DNA from 2 places in the Aquabacterium sp. TM01 genome. Region 1 is predicted to be linked to the other one. Evidence: predicted binding sites of a transcription regulator. Region 1 holds the regulator's gene; the other holds the start of a gene.
What was found. The regulator FliA, encoded in region 1, starts transcription of late flagellar genes. The targets are predictions, from matches to a motif close to CTAAAGTTTNNNNNNNNNNNGCCGNTA.

Region 1 (7,235 bases):
TCTTCACCTACATCGAGCACCGTGGCTCGATCGAGGGCAAGGTGGTGGCCTGGGTGGGCGACGGCAACAACATGGCCAACACCTGGCTGCAGGCGGCCGAGATCCTGGGCTTCACGGTGCACGTGAGCACGCCCAGCGGCTACGAGATCGACCCGGACGTCGCGGGCATCCAGTCCACCGACTGCTACAAGGTGTTCAAGGATCCGATGGACGCCTGCCGGGGCGCCGATCTGGTGACCACCGATGTGTGGACGTCCATGGGCTACGAGGCCGAGAACGAAGCGCGCATGAAGGCGTTTGCGGACTGGTGCGTGGACACCGAGATGATGGCCGTGGCCAAGCCCAATGCGCTGTTCATGCACTGCCTGCCCGCCCACCGCGGCGAGGAAGTCGAGGCCGAGGTCATTGATGGCCCGCAGTCGGTCGTGTGGGACGAGGCCGAGAACCGCATGCACGTGCAGAAGGCACTGATGGAGTACCTGCTGCTGGGGCGCATTGGCTGATTGGCTCGGCTGGCTTCCTCACGAAAAAGGGACTCATGCGTGAGTCCCTTTTGCATGGTGTCGTGGGTTTCGGTCAACGAAGCGCGGACACCGTGGCCTGGGTGTTGAACACCGACACGGCGGCGATGAGCTCGTCGGATTGCTGACGCAGGCGCTCGGCGGCGGCCGCCGTCTGCTCCACCATCGCGGCGTTTTGCTGCGTGGTCTGATCGAGCCGGCTGATGGCCAGGTTGATCTGGCCGATGCCCTCGTTCTGCTCGGAGCTGGAGACGGTGATCTCGCTGACCAGGGTGCTGACGCGACGCACCTGCTCGACGACCTCGCCGATGATCTCGCCAGTGTTGCCGACCAGGCTGCTGCCGGAGTCCACCTGTTCGACGCTGCGGGTGATGAGTTGCTTGATCTCCTTGGCTGCTTCGGCACTGCGCTGGGCCAGGTTGCGCACCTCGCTGGCCACCACGGCAAAGCCCCTGCCCTGCTCGCCGGCCCGCGCGGCCTCCACGGCCGCGTTCAGCGCCAGGATGTTGGTCTGGAAGGCAATGCCGTCGATCACCCCGATGATGTCGGTGATCTTGCGGCTGGACTGCTGGATGCCGGACATGGTGTCCACCACCCGGTGCACGGCCTCGCCGCCGCGGGCGGCCACGTCGGAGGCCTGCCCCGCGAGGTGGTTGGCCTGGTGGGCGTTGTCCACGCTGGCACGGATGGTGGAGGCGATCTCTTCGACGGAGGCGGCAGTTTGCGCGATGCTGGCGGCAGCGTCCTCGGTGCGACTGCTCAAGGACTGGTTGCCGTGGGCGATGTCGCCGCTGGCCTGCCGGATGGCATCGGCCGAACGGTTCACCTGAAGGATCGCGGTTTCGATGTGCTGCAAGGCGTCCACCAGTTTGCGGCTGACTCGCCCTTGGGCTGACAGGTGCGACACCTGCAAGTTGACCGTGCCGTCATCGCCCTGAATCTGCTCGACGATGCGCATGAGTTCTTCGGCGGTGGCGAAATCAGCCCGGGCTCGCAAAGCCAGCAGAACCAGCACGACCGATTCCACAACGACGTAGACGGCGTGCTCGACCACCCGCATGAAGCTGGGTTCGGTGAAGCACATAGGGCCCCAGCCCCAGGTCTGGAACTGGTTGAACGTCAGGTGGTGGATGGCGATGGCCACGGCCCCCGCGATGACCGCCACGCTGCTGCGGTAGACCACCAGGCAGGCCAGGAAGGCGAAGACGGCGAAGTGGGCCTCGCTGTGGCCGCGGGCGACGTGGATCATCAGCCCGACCATGGTCATGCCCAGCACCGGCAAGGCGATCCGGCTGAGTGTCCCAGCCTTGGACCAGGCGGCCACGCCCAGCGACAAACCCATGAACACCAGGCCGAGCACCAGGCCCAGCATCAGGTTGTTGTAGATCCAGCCGTAGGCCAGGGTGCCGATGAACACGGCGGCGATGCCCCACAGCACCACGATGTCGTGGCGGTGGAAAAGATAGCCTGGAGAGGAGTTTGCGCGCATGAAGGGTCCTTTTTCCGGGCGAATCTTAGAGGGTCAACCCTGAACTCGCGCGGCAATAAGCACGCTCATGGACGAAATCAGAAACATGCCCGCCATGACCTTGATTTGAATCAGGTCACAAGGTGGAATTCACCACTCGCGCAACTTGACGCGCAGGCGGGCGATCGACTGGCTGTGGAGCTGGCAGACGCGCGACTCGGTCACGCCCAGCACGGCCGCGATTTCCTTGAGGTTCATGTCCTCTTCGTAATAGAGGCTCATGACGAGCTGTTCGCGCTCGGGCAGTTTCTTGATCGCCTCGACCAGGGCGTGGCGCATGCGATCGTCCTGCAGCAGGTGCTGGGGGTCGCTGCCGCTGTCGGCGACGTGGCGGTCGAGGAAGTCGTGGTCGCCGTCGTCACCGCTCATGTCTTCGAGGTAGATGAGCTGGGTGCCACGCACCTTGCCGAGCATCTCCTGGTAGTCGTCCAGGCTCAGGCCCATCTCGGCGGCGATCTCGCTTTCGTGCGGGGCGCGCCCCAGGCGCTGCTCCAGACGGTGAACCGCCTTTTCGATGTCACGCTGTTGCTTGCGGGTGCCCCGGCTGAGCCAGTCGGCGCCACGCAACTCGTCGAGCATGGCGCCGCGGATGCGCTGGGTGGCAAAGGTTTCGATCTGCACGCCTTGCGCCGGGTCGAAGCGGCTGAGCGCGTCGGCTAGGCCGATCATGCCGACCTGGATCAGGTCATCGACCTCGACGTTGGCGGGCAGTTTGGCCATCATCTGGTGCGCGAGACGCCGCACCAGCGGGCTGTACTGCCGCAGCATCGCGTTGACGTCGAGACGTCCCTTGGCTGAGTACGTGCTGGGTTCCATGTACATCAATTATGGGCCGAGGCAACGCGGGCCGGCAAGGCCGAGCCCGGGGAAGTGAGGTGTTCGAACGCCGAATCGCCCAGGCTCAGGGGCAGCGCGCCATGCAACAGGGCGGCGGCCATCTCCATGAAGTGGGGGTCGGGGTCGGCGGTGGGGGCTTGCCGCGGGTCGAGCTGGTGGGCGCTGCGCTGGACCACACCCAGGAAGTCGTCGGCGCAGCGCGCCAGGCGTTGGGCCACAGGTTCGGCCTGGGCGCTCTCGACGGGAGCACACACGAGCAGGTCGTAGCTCATCCAGCCGCCGCGCTGGCTGAGGATCTTGACCGCGGCGTAGGCATCGGTGAGGCCCTCGGCCATGTCGTTGGTGAACACCAGCGGACGCAGCGAGAAGCCACGCGAGGGCTGGCCGAACAGGCGCACGATTTCGCTGGCCGAGGCGTGCACGAGCACCACGTCGCTGCGGGGCGAGGCATCGGCCAGGGCAGGCAAGAGGCTGGCGCAGGAGCCGCGGGCGTCGGCATGGCGCAGAGGCAGGCCCCGAGCGGCCATGTAGCTGACCTGGGTGGAGAGCGTCTCGATGCCTTCGGCCAGATCGAACTCGACCAGTTCGCTGGGGGCGCGGGCCTGGTCACTGGCGTCCACCACCAGGGTGTTGAGCCCGAAGCTGGCGTAGGCGGCGCACAGGCGCTCGAGCACCAGGCCACCGCAACCCGAGCGGCCATTGGCCACGACGGGGATGAAGCGCAGGACGCGCGAGACAAACATCTGCCGCAGCCCTTGCGCCTGGTCGACAGGAGGCTGGGCGCGGGTGCTGGCAGAGCGAGCCTGGGGGCGGGCGTGGCGTGTCATCGGCGCAGTCTGGAAATGGCGTACGAGCGTTCAGTGAACGGCGGCACCTCACATGGCGCGGGCGGACGTCTGGGATTCGGTGGGGCTGGGGGTCGAGAAGACCAGGCTGACCTCGGTGGGGTCGAGGCGGTAGGCCGGGTTCAGGCTGGCGCGCAAGGCGCGATGCACCAGGGCCTGCGAGGACAGGCGGTGCCAGTCTTCGGGCACGCGCTGGCCGTTGGCCACGCCGACCACCTTGAGCTTGTGGCGGATCAGGGCGTCCAGGGCCGGGCCGAGTTTGACGGCCTCGTCGAGCTTGGACAGGATGACGCCGGCGCAGGCATCGGCCTGGTAGGCGTGCATCACGTCTTCGATGGCGTCGCCCTGGGCAGCGGTGTTGATGACCAGCAGTTTCTTGATGCTGGGGTGGGCCAGCAGGTCGAGCAGTTCCTTGGTGCGGCCATCGCGTTGGGCCATGCCGGCGGTGTCGATGAGGATCATCTTCTTGCCGGACAGCAGCTCCAGCAGGTCTTCCAGCGCGGCGCGGTCGTGGGCCATGTGCACAGGCACGCCCAGGATGCGGCCGTAGGCGCGCAGCTGTTCGTGGGCACCGACACGGTAGGCGTCCAGGGTGATGAGGCCCAGGTTGGAGGCACCGTGCTTGGCGGCGAAGGTGGCGGCCAGCTTGGCGGTCGAGGTGGTCTTGCCCACGCCGGTCGAGCCAATCAGGGCGAACACGCCGCCCTGGTCTTCGATGGCGCGCTCACGGTCAGCGGTGTTCAGGTTGCGTTGCAGCACCTGGGTGGCCCACTGCACTTCGTCATGCGTGCCGTCGATGACTTCGGCGGGCATGGCGTCCAACATCTTGCGGATCAGCACGGCAGAGAAACCGCCGTCGAGCAGCTTCTGGGCCAGCGCAGCCTGCGCGGGGGTGCGGCCGAGCTTTTCGACGAAGGCCATGGTGTCGAAGCGCTCCTTCATCATGGCGCGCATGGCACGCAGCTCGCCCATCATGAAGGCGTTGGCGTCCTGGGCGGCCTTGAGGGCTTCGACCGTGGCGGTGTCGACGGCAGCAGCGCGCGGCGCTTCACGGCGGGCCTCGGGTGCGGCGGCCGGGACCATCTGCGCCATCGTCAGGTCAGCATGGGCGGCACGGGCCGGACGGGCCGGCGCAGAAGCACGGCTGATGGCAGCCGCAGCGGCGGCCTTTTCAGCCTGGTAGGCCTGCCAGTCGTCGGCAACGTCGTCGTCCATGACGGGCAGCGTGGTCGGACGGTGCACCAGGTCGGCACCCAAGTCCACGGCAGCGGTGTGTTCGGGCACGGGGGCGGCCTTGGGGGCGGCGAAGCGCTGGCTCAGCTGCTCTTCAGCGCTGGCGCTCAGGGCGGGTTCGGCACGCGACTGCATGGCAGCCTGGCGGCGCTTGAGCATGCGTTCGCGCACATAGTCCTGGAAGGACAAGGTGCTCATGGCCAGTTGCTTGACGTCGTCCTGCACCGAGCTGGCCAGATTCGCCATGGCCGAGCGGGCCGGTGCTGCCGCCGGGGCGTCAGCCGCCTTGCGGGAACCGGTGGGCAGGCTGACGTTCGCGGCGCGGGGGGCCGGGGTGTTGCTGACGTAGCTGTCGATGGCAGGGATGCTCTCGCCAGCCATGGCCAGGATCTCGATGCCGCCTTCGGCCGCGGGCTTGGTGGACAGGACCACGGCGTCGTCGCCAAAGGCCGCCTTGACCTTTTGCATGGCCTCGCGGCTGTTGCGTCCAATGAAGCGCTTGACGTTCATGCGTGGCCTCCGATCAGGGTACCGATGCGAATCGAGTGAGTCTCAGGGATCTCGCTGTGGCCCAGGACCTTCAGACGCGGGGCCGCACGCTTGAGCAGACGCGCCACCGAGGGGCGGATGGCGTCTGGCACGAGCAGGCAGGCCGGTTGACCCATGTTTTCCTGGCGCTGGGTGGCGTCGGCCGCCTGGCGCGTGAGGTGGTCGGCCACGCCAGGGTCCAGCATGGGACCGTTGGGCGAGGTCAGGGCCTGGGTCAGCAGGCGTTCGAGGTCGGGCTCGATGGCGATGACATCCAGCTCCTTCACCGGGCCATAGATCTGCTGCACGATGGCAGGAGCCAGGCCAATGCGAATGCGGCGGGCCAACTCGGCCGGATCCTGCGCCACCTGACCACCGGCCGAGGCGCTTTCCGCCAGGGTTTCGATGATGGAGCGCATGTCACGGATGTGCACACCCTCTTCCAGCAGGAGCTGGAGGACCTTTTGCAGGATGGGGATGCCGACCATTTTGGGAACCACGTCTTCGATGAGTTTGGGAGCCAGTTTTGTCACATGCTCCACCAGCTGTTGGGTTTCAACCCGGCCCAGCAGCTTGGCGGCGTGCAGTTGCATCAAGTGTGAGAGATGTGTGGCCACGACAGTCGATGGATCAACGACCGTGTAACCCGCCATTTGTGCGGCATCCCTTTGCCGCTCTTCCACCCACACCGCTGGCAGTCCGAAGGCGGGGTCGGTGGCCGCCGCCCCCTGAATGGGGTTCGTCACATGCCCCGGATTGATCGCCATCAGCATGTTGGGGAAGACCTCGCCCTCGCCCACCACCGCACCGCGCAAGGTAATGCGATAGTTGCTGGGGCGCAGTTCCAGGTTGTCCTTGATGTGCACCGAAGGCGGCAAAAAGCCGACTTCTTGCGCGAACTTGCGGCGAACGCCCTTGATCCGGTTGAGCAGGTCGCCGCCACGGTCCTTGTCGACCAGCTGGATCAGGCGGTAGCCGACTTCCAGGCCCAGGGTGTCGACGGGCTGCAGGTCTTCCCAGGTGGCTTCGCCGCCCGGTGCAGCCGCGGCAGCCGGCTTCTCAATGGGCTTGGGCGCCAAACGAGCGGCCTCTTGCTTCTCATGGTTGCGCCAGGCGCTGTAGCCCAGCAGGCTGGCCACCGGCAGAAACACGAGGGAAGGCATGCCCGGGATCACCCCCAGCAGGAAGATGATGCCGGCGGCCACACCCAAGACTTTGGGGTTGGCCAGCATCTGACCCATGATCTGGGTGCCGACGTCTTGCTCCTTGCCGACGCGCGACACCACCATGGCGGCCGCCACCGAGATCAGCAATGCTGGGATCTGGGCGACCAGGGCATCGCCCACAGCCAGCAGGATGTAGGAGCTGGCGGCCTCAGAAGCGGACAGGCCGTGCTGCACCACACCGATGATGAAGCCGCCGATGATGTTGATGAACAGAATCAGGATGCCGGCGACCGCATCGCCACGCACGAACTTGGAGGCACCGTCCATGGAGCCATGGAACTCGGCCTCTTCGCCCACTTCACGGCGACGGCGCTTGGCCTCGGCCTCGTCGATCAGGCCGGCGTTCATGTCGGCGTCAATGGCCATCTGCTTGCCGGGCATGGCGTCCAGGGCAAAGCGGGCGCCCACTTCGGCGATCCGCTCGGCGCCCTTGGTGATCACCACGAAGTTGATCACGACCAGGATGGCGAACACGATCAGGCCCACGGCGAAGTTGCCGCCGATCAGGAAGTGACCG
Region 2 (7,235 bases), 2.0 Mb from region 1:
CAGGCTGTCGAGGGCGCGCACCAGCGAGTACACCGCCAGGAACAGCGCCACCATCACCAGCAGGAAGAGGTTGAGCGAGAAGTCGGTGCGCCAACCGCGCCAGTAGATGGTGACCAGGCCGTCGTTGGCGCCCAGGGCCGTGGCCCCCACAACGGCAATCACGGCAACCAGCAAAAGCCAGACGATGGAGCGCATGTGCGTCGGTCCTTCAGGGCAAAAGGTCAGCGGCCGGCCGACACAGCGGCCAGGGCAGCGAGGGTGTCATCCGGACGGGGCACGGTGGTCTGGGTGCTTTGTTTGGCCACATCGAGCAGCATGGTGCGCAGCAGTTGCGTTTTGCGTGAGTCGGTGTCGAAGTAGCGCGGCACGGTGGCCTCGACCTCTTGCAGGTCGCTGGCAGCGATCGCCGTCTGGCGGCTGAGCAAGGCCAGGCGCGCGTTGAGCAGGCGCAGCTTGATGTTTTCGCGCAGGAAGTAGCTTTGCTCGGGCGAAACCAGCATGCCTTCGGGGCGCTTGATCTCGGTGACGCGGATCAGGTTGCGTGTTTCGAGCCAGACGCGTTGCCCGGCCCGGCTGAGCCAGTCATAGGCCTGGGCCGTCCAGCTGGTGGTCTCGGTAGCACTGGCGGCCGGCGCAGATGCCTTGGCCTTGCGGTCGGCGGGCTGGGCCTTGGTGGTGGCGGCCGGATGCAGGCGGGCAGCTTCAGGCGAGTTGAGCAGTGGGACTTCGTCCACCAGGCGGGTCGCTTCGTCCAGGCGCACCGTCAGGGCGCTGAGGTCGGCGACCCGGGTGGCGCGCACCTGATCCAGGTCCTTGGCCACGGCGCGGCGCACATTGTCCAGGCGCGGCTGGGCGGCGCGGGCCAGGCGGGCGTCGGCCGATTGCAGGGCCACGACCAGGGGTTCGGCGCTGCCGGTCAGCGATGCTTGTTGCGTGGCCACGCGCAGACTGGCTTCGAGGTCGGCCAGCAGGTTTTCGTCGCGCGAGGTGCTGAGTGTCTTGATCAGGTCTTCGACCTGAGTGCGCTGCAGCGCTACCTCGGCCAGCCGACTTTCCAGCAGGGCGGTGCGGGCGGCCGATTCGCGTGAGAGCTCCTGGGCCTGACGTGCGAGCAGGTGGGCTTCGGTGGCCTGCGTTTGGCTGCTTTGCTGGCGGCGCACCAGTTCTTGCTCCAGGCCCTGCACACGCGACTGCGCTTGCCAGGCCAGCCACAGGCCACCGGCCGAGGTCAGGCTCAGCACAAGCACGGCCCAGCGCACCCACTCGGCCGGGGCGTGCGTCGGGGTGAGGTCTTGTTCGACCTGCGGCGCCACGGGGGCGGGCAGGGCTTCAGGGGTGGGGGGGGATGGCTCGTTCACAGTGATTTGATTGTATCGACGCCAGCCTGAAATGCGGACAGGGGGCGTAGTGCGGCCACCACTGCTTGCAAGGTGGGCCGGGTTTCGAGGATGTGGGTTAGGCCCAAACCGTGAGCGCGTTCAGTGATGCGGGGGTGCGTGCTCAGGGCGCGGGCCTGTGACCAGTCGGTGCTCGGGCACGAGGGGAGTGCGTGCAGGTGTTGGGCGACGAGGTGTTCGATGCCCTGGGAGCTGCTGAACAGCCACACATGGGCGCTGGGCGCGGCCAGGGCGGCGCGCGCCAGGGCTTGCTGGGCGGGAGTCCAGTGCCCGGGGCCGCGTTGGTAGCAGAGCAGGGCGTTCACCTGGGCACCCTGCGCGCGCAGTTGTTCGGCCAGCCAGGTGCGTCCGCGTGCCTCTTGATGGTCGCCGCCGCTGATGATGCAGACCGATTGGCCCTGCCAGTTCAAAGGGGCGAGCGCGGGCCAAAGCGATTCGGAGTCGAACTGCTCGGCGTCGGCCTGGGGGCTCAGGATCTGCCTGGGGGCCAGGCTGTAGGCGGCGCCTGCCTCGATCAGTTGGCGCGCCGTGCCGGGGCCAGGGGCGGCCGCCAAGGTGTCGGCGGGCCAGAGGGTGCCCGGCGGGCGCAGTCGAAAGAACCAGTCCACTGCCGCGGGGCTGACGAACATCAGCAGGCGTTGCTGCGCCAGGTGGTGCCAGAGTTCGGTCACCGGGGCGGGGTCGGCCGGCGCCTCTATGGCGATGAGCGGCAGGGCATACGCATCGAGCTGGTGCTCACGCAGCGCCTGCACCCATTCGTCAGCCTGAGGCTGCGGGCGGGTGACCAGGATGCGGAGCGGTGCCACGGCGTGCACGGCTTACAGTGCGGCCAGCCAGTCTTCGCCGGCCTGGGCTTGCAGCTGGGCAGCGATCTGGCGGCCCAGGGCGTCGGCCTCGTCGGCCGTGCGCGGGCGACCGCTGGTCGAGGCCTGAACGAGGAAGGGCTGCTCGGGGTGGCCCAGCAGGGCGCGCAAGACCAGCACCGGTGCGCTGTCGTCGGACGGGCCGGGTTGCCACTCGGCAAAGGCGGCCAGCGGCATGGAGCAGCTGCCGCCCATGGCGCGGGATACGCCGCGTTCGGCCAGGGTGGCCAGCCAGGTGGGGGTGTGCGCCAGGGTGGCCAGGGCCTCGGGCAGCTCGCCGTGATTGCTGCGGATTTCCAGGCCCAGGGCGCCTTGGCCTGCAGCGGGCAGCATCACGGTGGTGTCGATGTGCTCGCGGATGCGCTCGGCCAGACCCAGGCGCTTGAGGCCGGCGGCTGCCAGGATGATGGCGTCATATTGACCGTCGTCGAGCTTGCGCAGGCGGGTGTCGAGGTTGCCACGCAGGGCTTCGATCTTCAGGTCGGGGCGGCGGGCGCGCAACTGCACCATGCGGCGCAGGCTGGAGGTGCCCACCACGGCGCCTTGGGGTAGGGCATCGAGGCTGGCGTGCTGGTTGGAGACGAAGGCATCGCGCGGGTCTTCACGCTCGAGCACGGCGGCCAGCGCGAAGCCGTCGGGCAGCTCCATGGGCACGTCCTTGAGGGAGTGCACGGCAAGGTCGGCGCGGCCTTCTTCCAGGGCCACTTCGAGTTCCTTGACGAACAGGCCCTTGCCGCCGACCTTGGAGAGGGCGCGGTCCAGAATCTGGTCACCCTTGGTGGTCATGCCCAGCAGCGTGACCGTTCGGCCAAAGCGCGTTTGCAGCAAGGATTGGACATGCTCGGCTTGCCACAGGGCGAGGCGACTTTCACGGGTGGCGATCACCCAGGGCTTGGAGAGGGGGGCAGACACGGTCATGTGGCGATGCTATCAGCCGCCAGCGTACCTGGGGCCCCCTTGGGATCAAACCTTGCGCGCGGCCAGGGCGAGTTGGCGCTTTTGCGTCTGATTGATGTAGTGCTGGAGGTCGCGCTCGCCTTGCTGAAGGTTGACGAACTCGCAGCCCAGGCGGGCGCCCCGAGTCTCCGGGTGGTTGGGCGTGGCGTGGCGCATGACGAAGCTCACATCGAGCCAGGTGTCGTCATCCAGGCGCAGGCTGCACGAGGGGATGCGGGTGCCGTCGGCAATGGCCGGCGTGTCTTCGGGCAGGAACAGGGCCATGCCGCCCAAGCTCACATCCAGCACACGCAAGGCCAGGGTGGTCTTGGGGTGTTGGGGATGAGCGAAATGGGCGGTGGGCAGTGCGCTGACCGCAGGCTTGACGCGAAAACTGGTGCGCCGCTGAAATCGGTACAGCTCACGTGGGTAGCGGGCGTTGATGATGTGCTGGTCGCCGTGCACCAGCACCAGGCCTTCCAGGTCGAACTGCAGCTTGATGCTGTCGAGGTAGGCGACTGCCGTGACCTCTTCCGATTCGAGCAGGGCACGCAGGCCGGCGTGGTTGCCTTCGCCACTGAAACCCACCACGCCGCGATCGGGCTCGATCTGCCAGATCAGTGTGGTGTAGCTGTGCCCTTCGGGGCTGCTGAGTGTGACCAGGGTGCGGGAGGCTTCGACCTGGCGCAGCAGGTCGAAGATCTCGACGGTGGACGTGATGCGGTAGTCATCCAGCGCGCTGGCCTGCGCGCGGTCGTTCAACGGTTTGCTCATCGTCCAGGATCGAGATACTCAGTGCATCTTCTTGGGGTCTATGGAAGTGCCCATCATACGGCTGAGATCGTTGAGCCATGGCTCGCTGAGTGTGCGGATTTCCGCATCGTTGAAGAGGATGCGCTGCATGATGCGGCTCTTGAGTGCGCGCTCGTCGCGGCCGAGGGAGCAGCTTTCGGAGGCGTGCTTGAGTTGGGCGATCAGCACGGCGCAGGCGCCTTCGAGCTTGACCACGGTGTCCCAGTCGCCGGTGCGGGCAGCTTGCAGCATGTCCTGGCTGGCGGATTCGATGCCCTCGTAGTAGCCGAGCAGGTTGTGGGAGAGCTGTTCGGTTTCGCGGGCGGTGATGAGGTCAGGGGCGTTCATGCTTGGATCCTCATGGCTGCGGTGGAGGCGGGGGCGTCGGAGGTGGGTGCGATGGCCACCCAGGCGTCGCGGATGGGAATGAGCAGGTTCGCGCACTCTTCCAAAGCGGCTGGGTCGTTACGCAGGTTGGCTTGGGTCAGGCGGGTGGTGATGTAGCCGTACAGATCATTGAGTCGCTGAGCCAAATCGCCCCCTTCGGCGAGGTTCAGGCTGGCCTTAAGACCCTCGTCGATGATGCTGACAGACTTCGTGATGGCCTTGCATTTGGCCTCAATCTGGCCGTTCATCATGGCGCCGCGTGCTTGCGCGATGCTTTCCAGCGCGCCATTGAGCAACATGGTGGTGAGTTGATGGCCGGACGCACCATTGACGCCAGTTTCGACGTCAATGCGGCGATAAGCACTGCTCATGTTTCGCTGGCTGAACATGCTGGCTGATGAACCTGTGGCTGTGGCGTACATCGTTGATCTCGTGCGGGTGGTGCTGATAACAGCGTTGTGTTTGTTATCGGCAGCAAGCACTGTAGCTTGACCCCTTTATGCCTGCTTGATGCCATAGAAACAGGCCTCAAAAAGGCAGCAGTTCCGGCTTATGCACGTGAGGCAACTGGCAGGAAAGACGGCTCATTGTCCTCCATTCCGGCTGGGGTGGGCATGCCTTGGTACTGGTCCAGCAAACGCTGGCGACGCAAGGTGCCAGCCGTGCTGCTGGGGGTGCTCGCAGCCAGATCGGCGTTGGGCTGGACACGTGCGCCAGCCTCTGGCGAGGCTACGTTCGGGCTAGCCGGAAGGTCGGCCAGAACCTCTTGCGCCAGCATTGTCTGGCTTTGGCGCACAGTTGCGGAATTCTGCTGCAAGGCAGTGGTCAACTGCTGCGTGTCGATCTTTAACTCGCCTTCAGGTGTGCGTGTCATACCCATTTGTGCCAGGGTGCGACCCAGTTCGGTGGGCTGACCCGATGTGCCGAGCAGGCTCTCCGCGCCGCGGTGAACCGTACTGGCCACGCTGCCACCCAGGTTCTGCAGGGCGTTGTAGGCCTGCGCAAAGTTCTGGGTAGCCCGTTGTATGCCCGCTTGGTCAGACATCACGTTGATGGTGGCGGGTGCATCGGTGGGGTTTTTCAGCACCAGGCTCAAGCCATCCCGGCTCTCGATCAAATTCAGCGGGGATTCCACCGATTCATCGTTGATCCGAACCTGGGCATTGCTGGCCGATTGCAGCAATTGCATACCGCCCTTTCCAGCTGACGAGGGGTCGAAACCCAGCGCGCTCAGGGCGGCGACGTCTGAGCCGCTTTCAGCGGGCGCGGCCTCTTCCGTCGTGATCCTGAAGCCATTGTCCACCCCCGTGCCAGTTGAGCGCAGCACCAGCCTGGAGCCGGTTGCGTCGGACACAACGGTGGCTACCACGCCAAGCCCCGCAGCATTGATCTTATCGCGCACGCGATCCAGCGTGTCGTTTTTGGGGCCAAGCACCACATTGGCCTTGGGCCAGTTGGGGTTGGTGGCGAAGGTGGTGGGTGGCACGTCCCACGAACCCATTTCGATGTTCAGTGTACCCAGCCCAACGACGGTGGAGAGCGATGAAAACGTGGCGGTGCTGATGACTTGGGCGGACGCCAGTCGGCTCACCTCGACCTGAGAGGTTCCAGCGGACGTCTGGGCATTGCTACGTGCGGTGACAGCATCCGGGGCGCTGGAAGAGGCGACGGTGGATGACCACAGTGTTTTGCTGGCCAACTGCGATGCCGCTTCGGCCAGTGCAGTGATGGCACTTTGCCGCATGCCGTCAGATGAAATCTCAGCAACATCCTCAACTTGGGGTGGGCGTTGCGCCCCCGCTTTCAGGCGTGTCGACGTGGCGTTACTCATCACTTTCGTGAGATCAACGCCCTCGTTTGCACCCGCTGATGAGATGGTCGCCATGATGAACCCCAATATCGCAAGACACCTGAAAGAGGAGCAATGGCAAGGCGCCATCAGAAAACTCCTAGATGTTTACGATTTCGGATGTTTTTCCGTCAACTTGAGGGCTCAAGTGCAAAGTGTTACGAATTTGAGTTCAAGCCCGAAATCATCTGTGAGACGTAGTTCCCCTGCGAGCTGATGCTGGCCATTGCCTTGTCAAGGGCTGTGTACTGAGCGCGCAGGCGTTTTTCATACAAGGCAGCCTTCGCATCAATCTGCTCCTGGCGCTTTTCGTTCAACTTGACTGAGCTGTTCAGTCCCGTTGTCTTAGTGGTGAACAAACCATCGGTGCTTAGCAGGTTGCTGGCGAGGGTGTTGATTCGGGTCGCGAAGCCGTTCTTGCTGGGGTCCACAGCGTCCGTGTTGGCGAACAGCTTTCTCACCTCGGTCAGATTATTCAGTGCATCGTTGAGCTTGGTGGTGTTCACGGTCATTGTGCCGCCGCCCTTGCTCTCCAGGCCGATAGAAGACAAGGTGGTGAACACGGCGGATCCAGAGGTGGAGCTGCCGAGCAGGGCGCGGAACTGATTGAGTGTGCCCACGGCCATGCTGTCGCCCTGGAGTGTGCCGCCGGTTTTCGTGCCTTCGTCGTATTTGGTGTTCGTCTTGAGCAAATTGGTCAGCGACGTGAAGGCGTTGGCAAAGTCAGTGATGGCGGTGGCAATGCTGGTCGTGTCCTGTCCGACCGACACACTGACGGGCCCCGTGGTGACCTTGCCGACCGTGAGCGAGATGCCGCTGAGGACATTTGAAAAGGTGTTGGAGCTGGAGCGGATCGCGATGCCGTTGATGGTGGCCTGTGCGTCTGATGGTGCTTGGTTCAGGGTGGTGCCGTTGGCGCCGTTTTTAGGGTCATAGGCCAGGGCGGACAAACCCAGTCCGTCGGTGTTGTTGGCATCCTGATCATTGGTGACCTGAATGCGAAAGCCATTG

Region 2: a site for FliA is predicted at 4,842-4,868, ahead of fliS (flagellar export chaperone FliS). Genes of this name have one in related genera too.

What each region holds. Positions count from the first base shown of each region.
Region 1 is NZ_AP046529.1:3,147,615-3,154,849, forward strand. Features, by position in the region: gene argF (ornithine carbamoyltransferase) at 1-503, shown strand, start outside; gene AC3WW4_RS14570 (methyl-accepting chemotaxis protein) at 577-2,010, opposite strand; gene AC3WW4_RS14575 (RNA polymerase sigma factor FliA) at 2,140-2,865, opposite strand; gene AC3WW4_RS14580 (flagellar biosynthesis protein) at 2,871-3,713, opposite strand; gene flhF (flagellar biosynthesis GTPase FlhF) at 3,762-5,474, opposite strand; gene flhA (flagellar biosynthesis protein FlhA) at 5,471-7,235, opposite strand, start outside.
Region 2 is NZ_AP046529.1:1,168,731-1,175,965, forward strand. Features, by position in the region: gene AC3WW4_RS05415 (heme biosynthesis HemY N-terminal domain-containing protein) at 1-195, opposite strand, end outside; gene AC3WW4_RS05420 (uroporphyrinogen-III C-methyltransferase) at 222-1,358, opposite strand; gene AC3WW4_RS05425 (uroporphyrinogen-III synthase) at 1,355-2,203, opposite strand; gene hemC (hydroxymethylbilane synthase) at 2,216-3,178, opposite strand; gene AC3WW4_RS05435 (flagellar brake protein) at 3,224-3,970, opposite strand; gene AC3WW4_RS05440 (flagellar protein FliT) at 3,989-4,336, opposite strand; gene fliS (flagellar export chaperone FliS) at 4,333-4,746, opposite strand; gene fliD (flagellar filament capping protein FliD) at 4,926-6,314, opposite strand; gene fliD (flagellar filament capping protein FliD) at 6,383-7,235, opposite strand, start outside.